Regions from separate parts of the Virgibacillus siamensis genome, predicted to be linked through region 1. Evidence: riboswitches for the same ligand, from Rfam matches in the RefSeq annotation. Region 1 holds a riboswitch; each other region holds the start of a gene.
The links. A riboswitch is a leader RNA that binds a small molecule or an ion and turns the genes downstream of it on or off. The one in region 1 is predicted to bind S-adenosylmethionine.
Positions count from the first base shown of each region.

Region 2: it holds a riboswitch for S-adenosylmethionine, as region 1 does, so the genes downstream of both, B1K71_RS13340 (methionine ABC transporter ATP-binding protein) here and B1K71_RS01950 (YezD family protein) in region 1, are expected to answer to the same signal.
Region 3: it holds a riboswitch for S-adenosylmethionine, as region 1 does, so the genes downstream of both, metK (methionine adenosyltransferase) here and B1K71_RS01950 (YezD family protein) in region 1, are expected to answer to the same signal.
Region 4: it holds a riboswitch for S-adenosylmethionine, as region 1 does, so the genes downstream of both, B1K71_RS07490 (Na+/H+ antiporter NhaC family protein) here and B1K71_RS01950 (YezD family protein) in region 1, are expected to answer to the same signal.

Region 1 is NZ_FUIH01000006.1:203,860-207,810, forward strand. It holds gene B1K71_RS01940 (TRAP transporter permease) at 1-740, shown strand, start outside; gene B1K71_RS01945 (oxygen-dependent tRNA uridine(34) hydroxylase TrhO) at 777-1,751, opposite strand; SAM riboswitch class I at 1,969-2,070, shown strand; gene B1K71_RS01950 (YezD family protein) at 2,276-2,449, shown strand; gene B1K71_RS01955 (phosphoadenylyl-sulfate reductase) at 2,562-3,296, shown strand; gene B1K71_RS01960 (assimilatory sulfite reductase (NADPH) flavoprotein subunit) at 3,590-3,951, shown strand, end outside.
Region 2 is NZ_FUIH01000007.1:1,889,498-1,893,448, reverse strand. It holds gene B1K71_RS13365 (acyl-CoA dehydrogenase family protein) at 1-252, shown strand, start outside; gene B1K71_RS13360 (arsenate reductase family protein) at 422-778, shown strand; gene gcvH (glycine cleavage system protein GcvH) at 842-1,225, shown strand; gene B1K71_RS13350 (toprim domain-containing protein) at 1,459-1,812, shown strand; gene B1K71_RS13345 (thioredoxin family protein) at 1,823-2,140, shown strand; SAM riboswitch class I at 2,201-2,312, shown strand; gene B1K71_RS13340 (methionine ABC transporter ATP-binding protein) at 2,402-3,433, shown strand; gene B1K71_RS13335 (methionine ABC transporter permease) at 3,423-3,951, shown strand, end outside.
Region 3 is NZ_FUIH01000007.1:1,799,272-1,803,222, forward strand. It holds gene asnB (asparagine synthase (glutamine-hydrolyzing)) at 1-59, opposite strand, end outside; gene metK (methionine adenosyltransferase) at 481-1,680, opposite strand; SAM riboswitch class I at 1,813-1,920, opposite strand; gene pckA (phosphoenolpyruvate carboxykinase (ATP)) at 2,127-3,716, shown strand.
Region 4 is NZ_FUIH01000007.1:771,827-775,777, forward strand. It holds gene B1K71_RS07485 (aminopeptidase) at 1-537, opposite strand, end outside; gene B1K71_RS07490 (Na+/H+ antiporter NhaC family protein) at 840-2,180, opposite strand; SAM riboswitch class I at 2,319-2,432, opposite strand; gene B1K71_RS07495 (DUF3267 domain-containing protein) at 2,515-3,132, shown strand; gene B1K71_RS07500 (GNAT family N-acetyltransferase) at 3,322-3,951, shown strand, end outside.

The DNA of each region.
Region 1 (3,951 bases):
CCTTTAAGGAAATCATTAAAATTCTGGAGGAAGGTGCCCGGACAGCATTGCCTGTAATCGCAGCCTGTGCTACGGCAGGTATTATTGCAGGTACAGTAACGACTACAGGGCTAGGGCCAAAGATCGCAGGTGGAATCATTGATCTGGCACAGGGACAATTTTTCCTTGTCATGTTCTTTACGATGATTGCTTGTATTATTCTTGGCATGGGGCTGCCGACAACTGCAAACTATGTTGTTACCGCAACAATGGCAGCACCCGCATTATTGGCATTTGACGTTCCGGTAATTGCCGTTCATATGTTTGTATTCTATTTCGGAATTGTCGCGGATATCACACCGCCAGTTTGTTTAGCTGCATACGCCGGTGCAGGTATTGCGGGGGCAAATCCGATGAAAGCGGGTGTAACTGCAGTTAAACTGGCGATTGCAGCATTTATCATCCCATATATGTTCTTGTCGCAGCCGATTCTGCTTCTGCAAGGTGATGCCAACGTGGTAAACGTTTCAATTGCCGTCGTAACTGCCATGCTTGGGATGGCAGCCATCAGCTCCAGTATGATTGGTTACTTCGTCAGCAATTTAAGCTGGATTGAACGGATCATTTTAATTGTGGGCGGGTTAATGCTCGTATACCCGCATCTCATATTCTCATTGATTGGTTTGGCGTTGTTTGCAGTGATTACTGTCATTCAGTTCACGAAAGGAAAGCCAGACAAGTTAAAAGAGCAAACTTCCTAAAAAATGGGCAGGCGATATATCGCCTGCCCATTACCTTTATGCTTCCTGTTTCACTTTTTCTTTTTCAATCACTTTCAATCTGCGCTGGATTTCCTCTTCGGAAAGTTCGTGTTCCTTCACATACATGTTCCGCGGACTGATCCTGCACTCATGAGAGCAGCCCCGCAAGTATTTATGCTCATTTTCCTCGGAGCAGATCATTTGTCTGTTGCATTCAGGGTTTGCGCAGTTGACGTAACGTTCGCACGGTTGTCCGTCAAAGTAATCTTCACCGACGATAACGTGTTCTTTTTTGTTGATTGGTACGGATATCCGCTCGTCAAACACATAGCATTGTCCATCCCATAGCTCGCCTTGCACTTCCGGGTCTTTACCATATGTGACGATTCCGCCATGCAATTGACCGACATCTTCAAAGCCTTCTTTAAGCAGCCATCCGGAAAATTTTTCACAGCGGATTCCGCCGGTACAATACGTTAGAATGCGTTTGCCTTCAACAAGGTCCTTGTTTTTCTCCACCCATTCAGGCAGATCCCGGAATGCCTCAATATCCGGACGAATCGCACCGCGAAAATGCCCAAGATCATATTCGTAATCGTTGCGTGCATCAAGGACGACAGTATTTTCATCCTGCATTGCCTCAAAGAATTCCTTTGGTTCATAATACTGCCCTGTCGTTTGATTTGGATTGATATCATTTTCCAGACGAAGGGAAACTAATTCATTACGTGGTCGCACGTGCATTTTTTTAAATGCATGACCATCATGTGGATCAATCTTAAACACCATGTCCGCAAAACGCGGATCATTGTGCATGCTTTCCATATATTTATTGGTCTGTTCTACTGTACCGGAAACAGTGCCATTGATTCCTTCATGTGCTACAAGAATTCGTCCCTTCAGTTCAAGATCATTGCAGAATTGCAGATGCTCACTGGCATATTCAGCCGGATCTTCGATAAAGGCATACTTGTAGTACAGTAAAACCTGATATTCATTGTTGTGTGTCATTTTGTTACCACCTGTCATTCATATTTGCAAGATATCAATGTATGGCAGTCGATATTTATTTACAATCTTGCAAGAAAATATTTTATCATGTTTTGCGTGTTTTAGCCAATTGTAATTCATTATAGTTAATTTGACCCAACTTTGAATTTTTTATAAAATCTGTTGACTTTTCAGTTTTCGCATCGTAAAATGTTTGGCAACAAGTTAATCACAATTTATCTTATCCAGAGAGGTGGAGGGATGGGCCCATCGAAACCTCGGCAACAGGCTGTGCAGTACTGTGCCAAATCCTACAAGCGAAATGCTTGAAAGATAAGAAGAATGAAGTTTTTAATTCTATCTCTTCTTAATCTTGAAGGGATTTTTTTATTTTCCAACCCTTAAACTGGATTGACAATGTGTGACAGCTTGAAACAGGGAAATTGTCATGCAAGAAAGGCGCCATTTATTGTATAAAGACGATTTATAAGTCATGATGATTCCGTTTCTCTGTAGGAAATTCTACAAATACAGGGGTGGTTTTCGTGAATGAAGAAAGGGAAGTTGAGTCAATCATTCAACAAATTACCGAGACGTTAAAGAAGTTACGGTATGGTTCAATTGTAATTACTGTACATGATGGAGAAGTTACACAAATAGACACAACAGAGAAGCAACGTTTTTCATTAACAGGAAAGCACCGCAAACAAAAAAGATAATATATTGCCCATTAGACAACTAAAGGCATCCTTTTATTCGGTTTAAAAACTGTTTAATTGTGGTGTTTTTTTAGTAGGTAATGAAAAATCACTGTCTGTCAGGAGGGAGAAGATGACAACGCAAACGGTCACATACCGCGATTTTACTGGTGACCCATTTAAAGACTTAAGCCCTTCAGATGATACAAAAGGTGCCTCAAGGATTTTACAGTGGGCTTATGATTCATATGGGGATTCTATAGTTTATGCATGTAGTTTTGGTGCGGAGGGAGTTGTTTTAATTGATTTAATTTCCAAGGTGAAACCAGAAGCGGAGATAATTTTTCTGGATACGGAGATTCACTTTCAAGAAACTTATGATCTTATTGACAAAATAAGAAATAAATATCCGGAGCTTCATATCCGAATGAAAAAGCCTGAATTAACGTTGGATAAGCAAGCTGAAAAATATGGTTCTGCCCTTTGGGAGCGTGATCCTAATCAATGTTGTTTCATCCGAAAAATTAAACCACTTGAAGAAGCATTAACAGGGAAACCAGCATGGATTTCAGGCCTTCGAAGGGAGCAATCTCTTTTTCGCAGTAAAACAGATTTTGTTAATAAGGACGACCGATTTAAGTCAATTAAAGTTTGTCCGTTAATTCACTGGACATGGGAAGATGTCTGGGCGTATATACAGGAAAATGAAATACCGTACAATGAGTTGCACAATCAGGGGTATCCGAGTATTGGCTGTATCCCATGTACACATTCAGTCACAGATTCCGAGGATCCTCGTGCAGGCAGATGGACTGGTTTTAATAAAACAGAGTGTGGAATGCATACTGCAGGATCGAATTCAAATTAAATATGAGCAGTCAACTAATAATTTTTTTAAGCGTATGCCTTTTGACTTGCTTCTGAATTCCCTCCAGTCAGCATTGGGGGTATAAAAAATACCATTAACCCAAGTAATTTTATCAATTTAGGGTTAATTAATCCACTTTGCGTTTCCGGATCAACAGTGATATCGGGGAACTAAAAATGGCAAGAGGAGGTTATTGTATGTCAGGAAAGGTTTGATGAATCATATAAGTTTTCAAAACAACAGTTCATAGAGCTTGTACTATAAAAAAATTTTCCAATGTGAGGTGGATATCTTTGGAGTTATTAGTAACAAATAGTCCTTTTAATCAGGAACAGGCAGATAGTCTTAACATTCTGCTGCCGACATTGACGGAGGCACAAAGAACTTGGTTGAGCGGATACTTAGCTGTACCACAACCTGCAGGCCCGACAATAGCAGTTGATCCTGCTGTACAGAATGCCTCCGGTAGCTCTCCCCAAAATGTTGTTAAGGCTGTTTCAAGGGATGTAACAATACTATTTGGATCAGAGACTGGAAATGGGCAAACATTGGCAGAGGAATTCGTGCAGAAATTGGAAAAACTGGATTTAAACGTAACAATTGCTGCGATGGATGATTTTAAACCGAAAGAGTTAAAGAAAGTTCAGGATTTATT
Region 2 (3,951 bases), on a different contig from region 1:
AAAGCGCTTAACCGAGACGGAGCGGAAAAAGCGAAGCAAAAACTGCTGTATACTCAAGTATATGTACAAGAAGCATTCAACCGTATAGAAGCAGATGCCAAAGAAACATTAATTGCTGTTGAATCCGGGGACACACTGCGTATGATGCTGTCATCACTGCGCAAACTGACCCGTCATACACCAACCAATGTAATCGGAAAGAAACGGGAAATCGCGGCAGGAATTATCGAAGCCGAAAAATATTACGTATAAAAACCAAACAAATCTGCCTCACCATACCGGTGGGGCTTTTTACATTTTCGACAAGTAGCAGGCACCGCCCGGGTTTTTTGATTATGTCGAATAATTGTTTTCGTCGACCTTGTCAGGATGTTTTTGCTATAATGTATCTAGATTGATTTAATGTAAGGAGGGATGCGGAATGGGGCTGATGTTTTACTGGTATCCGAATTGCGGTACTTGTAAAAAGGCGAAGAAATGGCTGGATGAACAGAAATTGGATTATAAGCCTGTACATATTGTGGATACGCCGCCGTCCAAAGAAAAAATGCTTGAATTGATTGATAAAAGCGGCCTGCCCGCGAAGAAGTTTTTCAATACAAGTGGAAAAAAGTATCGGGAACAAAACATAAAAGAAAAAATTAAAGATGCCGATACTGGAGAAATGGCGGAACTGCTTACATCAGATGGCATGCTGATCAAGCGGCCGATCGTTACAGATGGTGAAAACGTAACGGTTGGGTTCAAAGAAGAAGTTTTTGAAGACACTTGGAAATAGTACTGGAAAAAGTGTCGAAGAGTTAGTATAGTAAAATTGCAATATAATATGGGAGGAATTTCAATGAGTTTACCAAAAGATTTGTTATATTCCGAGGAACACGAATGGATCAAAAAAGAAGATGGCAAAGTACGAATTGGGATTACCGATTTCGCACAATCTGAACTTGGCGACATTGTATTTGTCGAGCTTCCGGAAACCGGTGATGAAATTGAGGTTGATGAACCATTTGGCAGTGTCGAATCAGTTAAAACAGTTTCAGAATTGTACGCACCAATCAGCGGCAAAGTCGTTGAAATAAATGAGGAACTGGAAGACAGTCCCGAATTTGTGAACGAATCTCCATATGAAAAGGCGTGGATGGTTGTTGTTGAACCTTCCGATGAATCAGAAATTGATAAATTGCTGTCAGCAGAAAAATACGAAGAAATTGTTGACGAAGATTAATGAATGGAGCGGGCAATTTTGCCTGCTTTTCTTTTTTTGGAGTATTGCTCAAGCAACTAAACGTACAATTTGGAGCATAAGGGTTACAAAATGGAATATGCTTTTTGTAAGAGTTCTTTTTAGCAGGAAGCCATATTTCTATGAAATCATGCATCAAGCATAAAATAACTGTACACCCTGGCTGCTGTGTTATAATTTTAAAGAATCTGTTTTCAACTGGGAGCGATTTGGTGATGACGGATGATCCGGGAAAAATCATTATTGTCGAAGGTTTGACAGACAAAAAACAAATTAAAAAGGTCATTACGGAAGACCTCGAAATCATATGTACGAACGGCACACTTGGTGTGGAAAAGTTTGACGAACTTTTGGAAACGTACAATCTCGATAACCGTGATGTGTATATTTTAGTTGATGAAGACAGTTCAGGAGTGAAACTGCGGCGGCAATTGACCAGGGAACTGCCCCATGCCGAGCATATGTACGTTAGCGGTGAATACCGTGAAGTTGCGGCGACCCCTGAACACGATATAGCAGTGGAGTTGGCCGGAAAGGGAATCAGGGTCAATCCGATTTTTTTACTATAGGGTGATCATTTTGCAGGAAGCAACAGAGGAAGTATTACAACAGGATCGTTTGTTACTGTATATCTACACACCATTTTGCGGTACATGCAGTTTGGCAAAATCAATGCTGAATAAAATTGAATCGGTCCATGGTGAAGATATATTTTATGACATGAATGCATCCTTGAATCCTGACTTCATGCAGGAAAATAAAGTGGAAAGTGTTCCATGCCTGTTGATAAAGGAAAACAATGAAGTGAAGGAAAAAGTATATGCATTCCGTTCCATACCAAATATTTATCGTTATCTAATGGAATATAAACCGGAGTTGTTCGCAAAAAATGATTGACATGCCGGCAAATGGATGCTAATATCTTGATTATACTTTTTAAAAATTTAATACGTTTTTCTCTTATCCTGAGCGGTGGAGGGGCTGGCCCTGTGAAACCGCGGCAACCTCAAATGAAGTTTATTTGAAAAGGTGCCAATTCCTGCAAAGCAACAGCTTTGACAGATAAGAGAACGTGAAGATAGCAGCTTACGTCTTTCCGTTCTCTTACGGAAGGGCGTTTTTAATTTGTGACATCGTAATGTCTGAAGGAGGATTTTGTTGATTTCAATCGAGGGTTTAAGCAAAGTATTTACATCTAATAAGAATAACATTACAGCTGTTGATGATTTAACCCTATCCATCAACGAAGGTGAAATATTCGGTGTAATCGGGTACAGCGGGGCAGGGAAAAGTACATTTGTACGGCTTCTGAACCGGCTGGAAGAACCTTCAGACGGAAGAATTGTTATAAATCAGCAGGAAATTACAGCTTTGAATACGAAGCGTTTACGGCTTGCACGACAGGAAATCGGGATGATATTTCAGCACTTCAACCTGCTTTGGTCGCGTTCGGTAAAAGATAATATTGCCTTCCCGCTTGAAATTGCCGGAGTTCCAAAACGTGAACGGGAGGAACGTGTACAGGAATTAATAAAATTGGTTGGGTTGTCCGGGAGGGAAAATGCCTTTCCATCACAGTTAAGTGGCGGTCAGAAACAGCGTGTCGGTATCGCCAGAGCACTCGCAAACAGACCGAAAGTGCTGCTTTGTGATGAAGCAACATCAGCACTTGATCCTGAAACAACAAATGCGATTTTGGATCTTCTGGTTGACATTAATAAAAAACTGGATCTGACTGTTATTTTGATTACCCATGAGATGCATGTCATCCGAAAGATATGCAATCGGGTTGCTGTCATGGAAGAAGGAAAAATTGTGGAGCAAGGTGAGATGATGGATGTCTTCCTGAGGCCGCAGCAGCAGGTTACGAAAAAGTTCGTGGAACAGGTGATGGGTACCAGTGACGAGAATGAAGTATATGCCAGTCTGGTTGAAACGTACCAAAGCGGTAAAATCATCCGCCTGCATTTCCTTGGTGAAACAGCCAATCAGGCAGTGGTGAGCAGTGTCGCCAAGAAGTTTGCCATTGATATCAATATTTTACAGGGAAAAATCACGCAGACACAGCGTGGGGCATATGGAACCCTATTCGTTCAAATAGATGGTCAGCCATCTGAAATAGACAAGGCGGTCGACTATATTAAGAATGAAACCTCTGTGGAAGTGGAGGTGGTCCGTGATGTTGACTGAGTTATTTCCGAATATAGACACCCAGGAGTTGTGGGTTGCCACGTATGAGACTTTTTATATGACGATACTTGCCTTGGTTGGCACGTTGATTCTGGGGATTGCACTCGGATTGATGCTTTTTCTGACCGGAAAAGGTGGTATTTGGCAAAATAAATTTTTAAATATGATTGCTGCAGCGGTTGTGAATGTGTTCCGGGCAATTCCATTCATTATTCTGATTTTGCTGCTGTTCCCATTTACAGATTTTTTAATAGGTACAATCCGTGGACCAAACGCAGCTTTACCCGCCCTGATTATTGGCTCAGCGCCATTTTATGGAAGGCTTGTTGAAATTGCCTTGAAGGAAGTGGATAAAGGGGTAATTGAAGCAGCCAAATCAATGGGAGCTAAAACATGGACTGTTATTTTCCGGGTTCTGCTGCCGGAATCGATGCCGGCACTTGTATCCGGTCTGACTGTTACAGCGATTGCGCTCATTGGCTACACAGCTATGGCGGGTGTTATCGGTGCAGGCGGAC
Region 3 (3,951 bases), on a different contig from region 1:
AATTGATTTGCATTCATTTCAACTGGTTTGTTTCGCAGTATTCCTATAAAACCGCACATCTTTTTTGCCTCGCTTTCATTCATGTTGAACCCTTAAGATTATACCATAAATGTAGAATCTTTACGAAAGGACTTATATTATGCCCGAACAGGATAATCACGTTTGTCACAACCCACAGAATCCATTTTTCAGACAAAATTCAGGGCTGGGACAAAAGTGTGTTATCCAAAGAAAAAAACGAACAACCAATTAGAAAATGGAGCGTCTAGCCGCTCCGGAAATATACTTCGCTTTCCGCGGGCAGCTGTTGAGCCTCCTCGTGCTTACGCACTGCGGGGTCTCATCTAGGCTTTACTTCCCGCAGGAGTCTCCGTATATTTCCTACGCTAATTCTCTAATTGTTCGTCTTTTTAATAACACGTTTTGTAATGTCCCAGCCACGTTTTGTCTAAAAAGAAGTGCATTTAGCACCTCTCTCTATTATTCATTTATAATAGCTTGCAGTTCCTCGATCTTGTCTGTCTTTTCCCATGGAAATAATATATCTGTTCTGCCGAAGTGTCCGTATGCGGCTGTTTTTTTATAGATTGGACGCTGCAAATCCAACATCCGGATGATTCCAGCCGGCCGCAGATCAAAAATCTTTCTAGTTGCTTTTTCCATTTCAGATTCAGCAACAGTACCGGTTCCAAATGTGTTAATGGAGATTGAAACCGGCTCTGCTACACCAATCGCATATGCCAGCTGCACTTCACACGTTTTCGCCAGTCCTGCAGCAACGATATTTTTGGCCACATAACGGGCTGCATATGCAGCAGAGCGATCAACTTTGGTTGAATCCTTACCACTGAAAGCACCACCACCGTGTCTTGCATATCCACCATACGTATCCACAATGATTTTGCGCCCGGTTAAGCCGGCATCCCCCTGTGGACCACCGATCACAAACCGGCCCGTTGGATTGATAAAGAATTTTGTTGATTCATCAAGCAGATTCGCTGGAACAATCGGACGTATAACATGTTCAATTAAATCTTTTTCAATTTGTTCGGTCGAAATGTCCTGATGATGCTGCGTGGAAATAACAATCGTATTGACTTTAACCGGTTGATTATTTTCATCATATTCTACCGTAACCTGTGTTTTACCATCAGGTCGCAAATAATCCAATATATGATCTTTCCGGACATCTGCCAGCCGCTTTGACAATTTATGCGCAAGTGAAATCGGCAATGGCATTAATTCCTCTGTTTCATCACAGGCAAAACCAAACATCAAACCTTGGTCCCCTGCACCAATAGAAGCAATTTCTTCATCGGTTTTATTCCCTTGTCTTGTCTCATATGCCGTATCAACCCCGCCGGCAATATCAGCTGACTGTTCATCGATAGCAGTCAGTACAGCACATGTTTCAGCATCAAATCCGAATTTTGCCCGCGTATACCCAATATCTTTGATAGTCTGGCGCACAATTGCAGGAATATCTACATATGTAGTAGTAGAAATTTCCCCGGATACCAATACTAATCCTGTAGTAACAGTTGTTTCGCATGCGACCCTTGCATTAGGATCATTTTTTAATATTTCATCCAAAATGGCATCTGATATTTGATCACAAATCTTGTCCGGATGACCTTCTGTAACCGATTCAGATGTAAACAAACGACGATTTGCAGTCATATGACTAAATCCTCCCCTAAAATAGATGGTACGGAAATCTGTCTATTCAGTGTATGATTATGTTTTAATAAGGTTAGAAAAAATAAAAAAACCTTTCCCGTAATCATGAGGAAAGGAATGTGCAGCCTTTCGCTCTTATTGTCCAAGGATAAATCCTTGCTTCAGGTTAGCACCTTTTCACATAACGTGACGGTTGCTGGGCTTCATGGGGTCTGTCCCTCCACCGACTCTGAATAAGAGAGTTTCCGCTCGAAATTCAGCTTAACGGAATAGCGCCGTCATGTCAACTCTTAACGTGTGTACACATTTGACAATAAAATTTCATATAATTATTCGTATAATTAGTATGGACTAATCTTGTGAATGTGTTATACTAAATAAACAGATTTACACGATGAATCAAATGCATGTCAATTAAAAATCCATCAAAAAGGTAGGTATCACATATGAACGCGGTGGAACAATCAAAACTTATCAAAGAATTGCTTTCTCATCACAACTTGCAAAATAATCTCTCCGTGCCACAGCTCGTTGAGAAAATATTATCACGCGGTGAGGGAACATTGTCCGCCACAGGTGCTATTCGCGCTACTACCGGTAAATATACCGGACGCTCCCCTAAAGACAAGTTTATCGTACGGGATGAAACAACACAGGATGTTATTGACTGGGGATTGGTCAACCAAGAAATTGACGAAGCTTCCTTTGATAACCTGTACGAAAAAGTGATTGCATATTTAAAAAAGAAAGATGAGCTATACCATTTTAAAGGCTATGCCGGTGCCGATAAAAATTATCGTCTCCCCATTCAGGTTTTTAATGAATATGCATGGCATAACTTATTTTCCAGACAATTGTTTATTGAACCGACAGAGGAAGAAGTAGAATCGCATCAATCAGAATTCACTATCGTATCTGCTCCTACATACAAGGCAGATCCGAAAGTGGACGGAACAAATTCCGAAACATTTATACTTGTTTCATTCAAAAAGCGCACCATTTTGATCGGGGGCACGGAATACGCCGGGGAAATCAAGAAATCCATCTTTTCCGTGATGAATTTCCTTCTCCCGCAACGTGATATTTTATCAATGCACTGCTCAGCAAACGTTGGCCAGGAAGGCGATGTTGCACTGTTTTTCGGCCTGTCCGGAACCGGTAAAACAACCCTTTCCGCCGACCCGTACCGTCGTCTGATTGGTGATGACGAACACGGGTGGAGTACCAATGGTGTTTTCAATATTGAAGGTGGATGTTATGCAAAATGCATTAACCTTTCCAAGGAAAAGGAACCGCAAATATACGAAGCTATCCGATTCGGTTCTGTTTTGGAAAATGTAATTCTGGATGAAGGCTCACGAAATCCTGATTATGATGATACATCTTTAACGGAAAACACTCGGGCTGCCTACACACTTGAAAACATCGATAACATTGTTACACCAAGCGTTGCCGGTCATCCGAATACAATCATTTTCCTAACGGCGGATGCTTCAGGAACCCTTCCGCCAATCAGCAAACTGACTAAAGAACAGGCAATGTATCATTTTCTGAGCGGCTATACAAGTAAACTTGCCGGTACCGAACGTGGCGTAACCGAACCACAGGCAACTTTTTCGGCCTGTTTCGGTTCACCATTTCTTCCGCTTGAGCCGTCAACATATGCTGAAATGCTAGGTGAAAAAATCGATCAATATAATACAAATGTTTTTCTTGTGAATACCGGTTGGACCGGTGGATCGTATGGAACCGGTAAACGGATGAAGCTCTCCTACACCCGGGCAATGGTTCATTCAGCACTTGAAGGTGAATTAAACTCTGCTGAAACAACCAAGGACGATATTTTCGGACTGGAAATTCCAATGCATGTTCCGGGAGTACCGGATGAAGTCCTGATTCCTAAGAAAACATGGAACGATAACGAAGCTTATAACAAAGAAGCTCAGGCGCTTGCCATGAAATTTCATGATAATTTCAAACAGTTCACCCATGCAGGTGATGAAATCAAAAACGCCGGTCCTTTATACCGGGGTTAAAATCAATTGTTTCCTCATCCCACAAGGATTTTTTAATATATGATGGAAAAAGCTTTTGTCAGGTAAATGCTGACTACGGCCTCTCTTCAGGGGCCGTTTTTTTTGTGCCGGTCTGAACCAAAGTGGAGGTAAACTAAACTAGGCATGCACACATTATTGCTTGGCAGCATAGATTAATGACAACACATCTTGAATCGGGAAAAGCTGCTAAAATCTTTTCCGGATCTATTAAAAA
Region 4 (3,951 bases), on a different contig from region 1:
CATTAATTTAACAAGTGGGGTCATTTTTTCAGCCATCTTTTGATAATCGACGTTTGTTGTTACATCAAACAAATACGATTCAAATCCCTTTGTGCTCTTGCCTGCCTTTTGTGCATTAGCAGGGGTTGGATGCTTAAACAAAACCCAGCGAAGATTATTGGTCATATAATTATTGGAAGGTTTAAGCGCTTCCATTAAACTTCCGAGTTGCTCGGGAGGTATATCGGAGAATTCCGCATCATTATCCTCTCCTTCAATGGCAATTACGGCATCAATGTCCCGGTATCGTTGCATATGCCAGTCGTTCATGGTACTTATTTGTTCAACAGTTGCATTTTCGATCAGTGCCTTCATTACTTCGTTGTCATTTAGTTCCACATATGGATAAGCCCCCACACGATATGCCTCTTCCACCAGGGTAATGGCAAGATCTTTCGCACCAGCGTAAGCCGCGATAAGTACCTTTTCTTCTTTCTTAAGCCCCAATGAATGGTTGATTAATAGTTTTGCCGCTTTCCTTAAATTTTCCTCTTTCACAATATAAAACCTCCCAGTATTTGTATTTATAGTATAACAATAGCCTATTTGATGTCTTTACCAAATACCATGGAGGCTGATTTTATCTCCAACTTAAGGCTGAATTCCGATGAAATGTAAAAGGACCAGGTAATTAAGCCTGATTTGTTGTATTGAAGCGAATCTTCGGGAGAAAGAGGTGCAGTTTTGAAAAATATAGCCCAAATAAAGTTTCTTGAAACCTTAACAGGAAAAAATCGTAACTGTGTATACAGCTGTCATCAAAAACTAAAGGACCAAGCATACTAGCTTGGCCCGTCAATTTATGCTTCTTTTGTATTTTGATTTTTGCCTGTGTCTGTTTTGACGCCGGTGGAAAATCGCGGGTAACCAGCAACAATTGCAATTACACCGGCTATTCCGAGCAATACCGGATAGATGCAGTATGGCATGATGGAAACAGGGGAGATGGATGCAACACCGGCAACCGCGAGCAATTGTGCACCATACGGTAAAATCCCCTGAAATGCACTTGCAAAAATATCCAGAACACTAGCTGATCGTCGCGGGTCGACACCGAACCGTTCTGAAATCTGTTTGACTAGCGGACCAACACTGATAATAGAGATTGTGTTGTTGGCTGTTGATACATCAAAGGCGCTGACAAGTCCGGCAATTCCTGCTTCGGCACCTTTTCGTGTTTTAATTCGATTGCTGATAGCATGAAGCATGAAGTCAATTCCGCCGTTTACACGGATTAGTTCGACTAAACCTCCTAGTAAAATCGATAACAGGGATAGTTCCTGCATGCCGGCCATGCCGTCGCCAAGCAAGTTCAGGAATCCCATGCCGTCGAATTTACCGTAAAACAGTCCAATGATTCCGGCGAAAATGGTACCGCCGATTAAGACATAGATGACATTGACACCGGCAATCGCAAATACAAGTACGGCAAGATATGGCAATACTTTTATCAGGTCATATGGGTGATTTCCGCTGACCCCGCCGCTTGCATCAAGTGTCATTACTCCGAAAATTACAGCTGTTACAATTGCAGCGGGAAGTGCGATATAAACGTTCACCTTAAATTTATCACTCATTTTAACAGCCTGTGTTCGAACCGCCGCAATGGTCGTATCGGAAATCATCGACAAGTTATCACCGAACATGGCACCACTGATAATTGCACCCATAATCAAGGCAGTACTCATACCGGTCTGATCAGCAAGTCCGGCACCGATTGGGGCAAGCGCAACGACCGTGCCGACGGATGTCCCCATTGAAATGGATATAAAGCAGCCGATTATAAACAACCCGACAATTAACAGGTTTTCCGGTAAGAAAGTTAAACCGAGATTAACGGTTGATTCAACTGCTCCAACACCCTCAGCGACAGCAGCAAATGCACCGGCAAGCAGGTAAATTATGACCATCAGCATAATGTTGGGATGACCTGCACCTTTTGTCAGGTGGTCAAGTTTATCTTTAAACGCCATTTTCCGGTTCATAAACAGTGCGAATAAAACGGCAATGAATACTGCAACAAGTACGGGCAGTTTATAAAAGTCGCCATTTATAAGACCGGATCCGATAAATAACAGTAAAAAAATGATAAAAGGCAGTAACGCAAAAGGATTTCCTTTATTAATTTTTGTTGTGTTCATTCCAATCTCCCCCTTGATGAATGTAAGTGTGTTAGGAATTCTGGGGTTATTGCTATCATGTCGATTCAACATCTGGACTGTGCAATAAAACCTGTACAAAAACAAAAAACCTTCCGTCTTGGAAGGAGATTATAGAATATCTTATCTTCCAAAACGCATATATAGCGGTTTGCTGGAATTGGCACCTTGCAGTTATTTGCGCAGGTTGCCGGGCTTCACAGGGCCAGATCCCTCAGCCACTCTGGATAAGTGGTGTATTTAATTGGATGATAGTCAGTTTAGTACAATTCATGAAATGTGTCAATCGTAATATGTTGAAAATGGGGGGAGTGTCATGAAGGTACGGAATAAATTGCCGAAGATGAATGAAGCTGTACATGTGGAACTGATTCAAAATGGCTGGAAGGAAATGAAAGTACCCCAAAGTTTGACAGTGGCTATTCTTTTATCAATTCCGTTTATGATACTGAATGGAATTGCAGCCCTTTGGATGATAAATCTTTTTTCCGGTATTACATTAAATGAATTTGGTATGACAACGCAGCAGGATTCATTAACAATTACCGTTAACCTGGGAATTATACTCTTAATATTCTTATTGGTCTTCATCCATGAATTACTCCATTTGATTTTCATACCAAACTTTCTCAGATCCGAAAACACGACGATTGGACTCACACTATTTGGCGGGTATGTAGCAACGGAAGAAGTGATTACAAAATCGAGGTACATCATTATTACTGTTGCTCCTTTTATTATTATTTCCATGCTATTACCAATGGTGCTGGGAATAATTGGAGCACTAACACCATCCATGAAGCTTCTGATATTCGTTAACGCTATGGCATCGTCAGTTGATATCCTGAATCTCATGTTCATATTAATCAACATTCCAAGGAAAGCCATCATAACAAATAACGGGACAAAAACTTATTGGAAACGAAGTAATTAACTGTGATTTAAAGCCCGATAAAAGAAAAAATTGAAATTGATAGTTCAGATTAATGCCGGGGTGGTTATTTTTTCTGTGGATGTTATGCTTTATGTTAGATGAATTTTTAGAAAGCCGTGTTACTCTTCAAAGGCCAAGTAACGCGGCTGTACTGGTTTATATATGTGAAATTCAGGAGGAAAATAAAGTATGGATAATTATACGGTAAACACAGTTAAAGCACGTCCGGAATTAGTAGATGAATTCGATAAATTACATGGATTGGGCTGGGTAAAGTATATGAGCCAGGATCCCGTTGGTGTAACGTATTGGAGAAAATTATTTTCCTGCTTTCCCGAATTTCAATATCTTTTGTTCAATAAAGAATCACACCCTGTGGCGTGCGGTAATGCTATTCCATTTGATTGGGATGGTAGTGATGCGACTCTGCCGTCCGGTTGGGATGGTGTTTTTGAGAAAGGAATGACAGATTACAAATATCATAAATCCCCAAATTCGCTTTCAGCTCTGGCGATTGTCATTCACCCGGATTTCAGGGGGAAGGGGCTGAGTGGATTGATGGTCAGGGAAATGAAGGCTTTGGCTGTTGAACATAATCTGGATAAAATGGTCGCCCCTGTCAGGCCATCCTCAAAATCCAAGTATCCGCTAATACCTATGGATGAATACATTACTTGGTTGAGGGAAGATGCTACACCGTTTGATCCCTGGATTAGGACGCATTATAAATCCGGCGCTTCGATTATTAAAGTGGCGGAAAGGTCGATGGTTATTCCTGCTTCTGTTAAAAAATGGGAAGATTGGACAGGTTTGAAACTG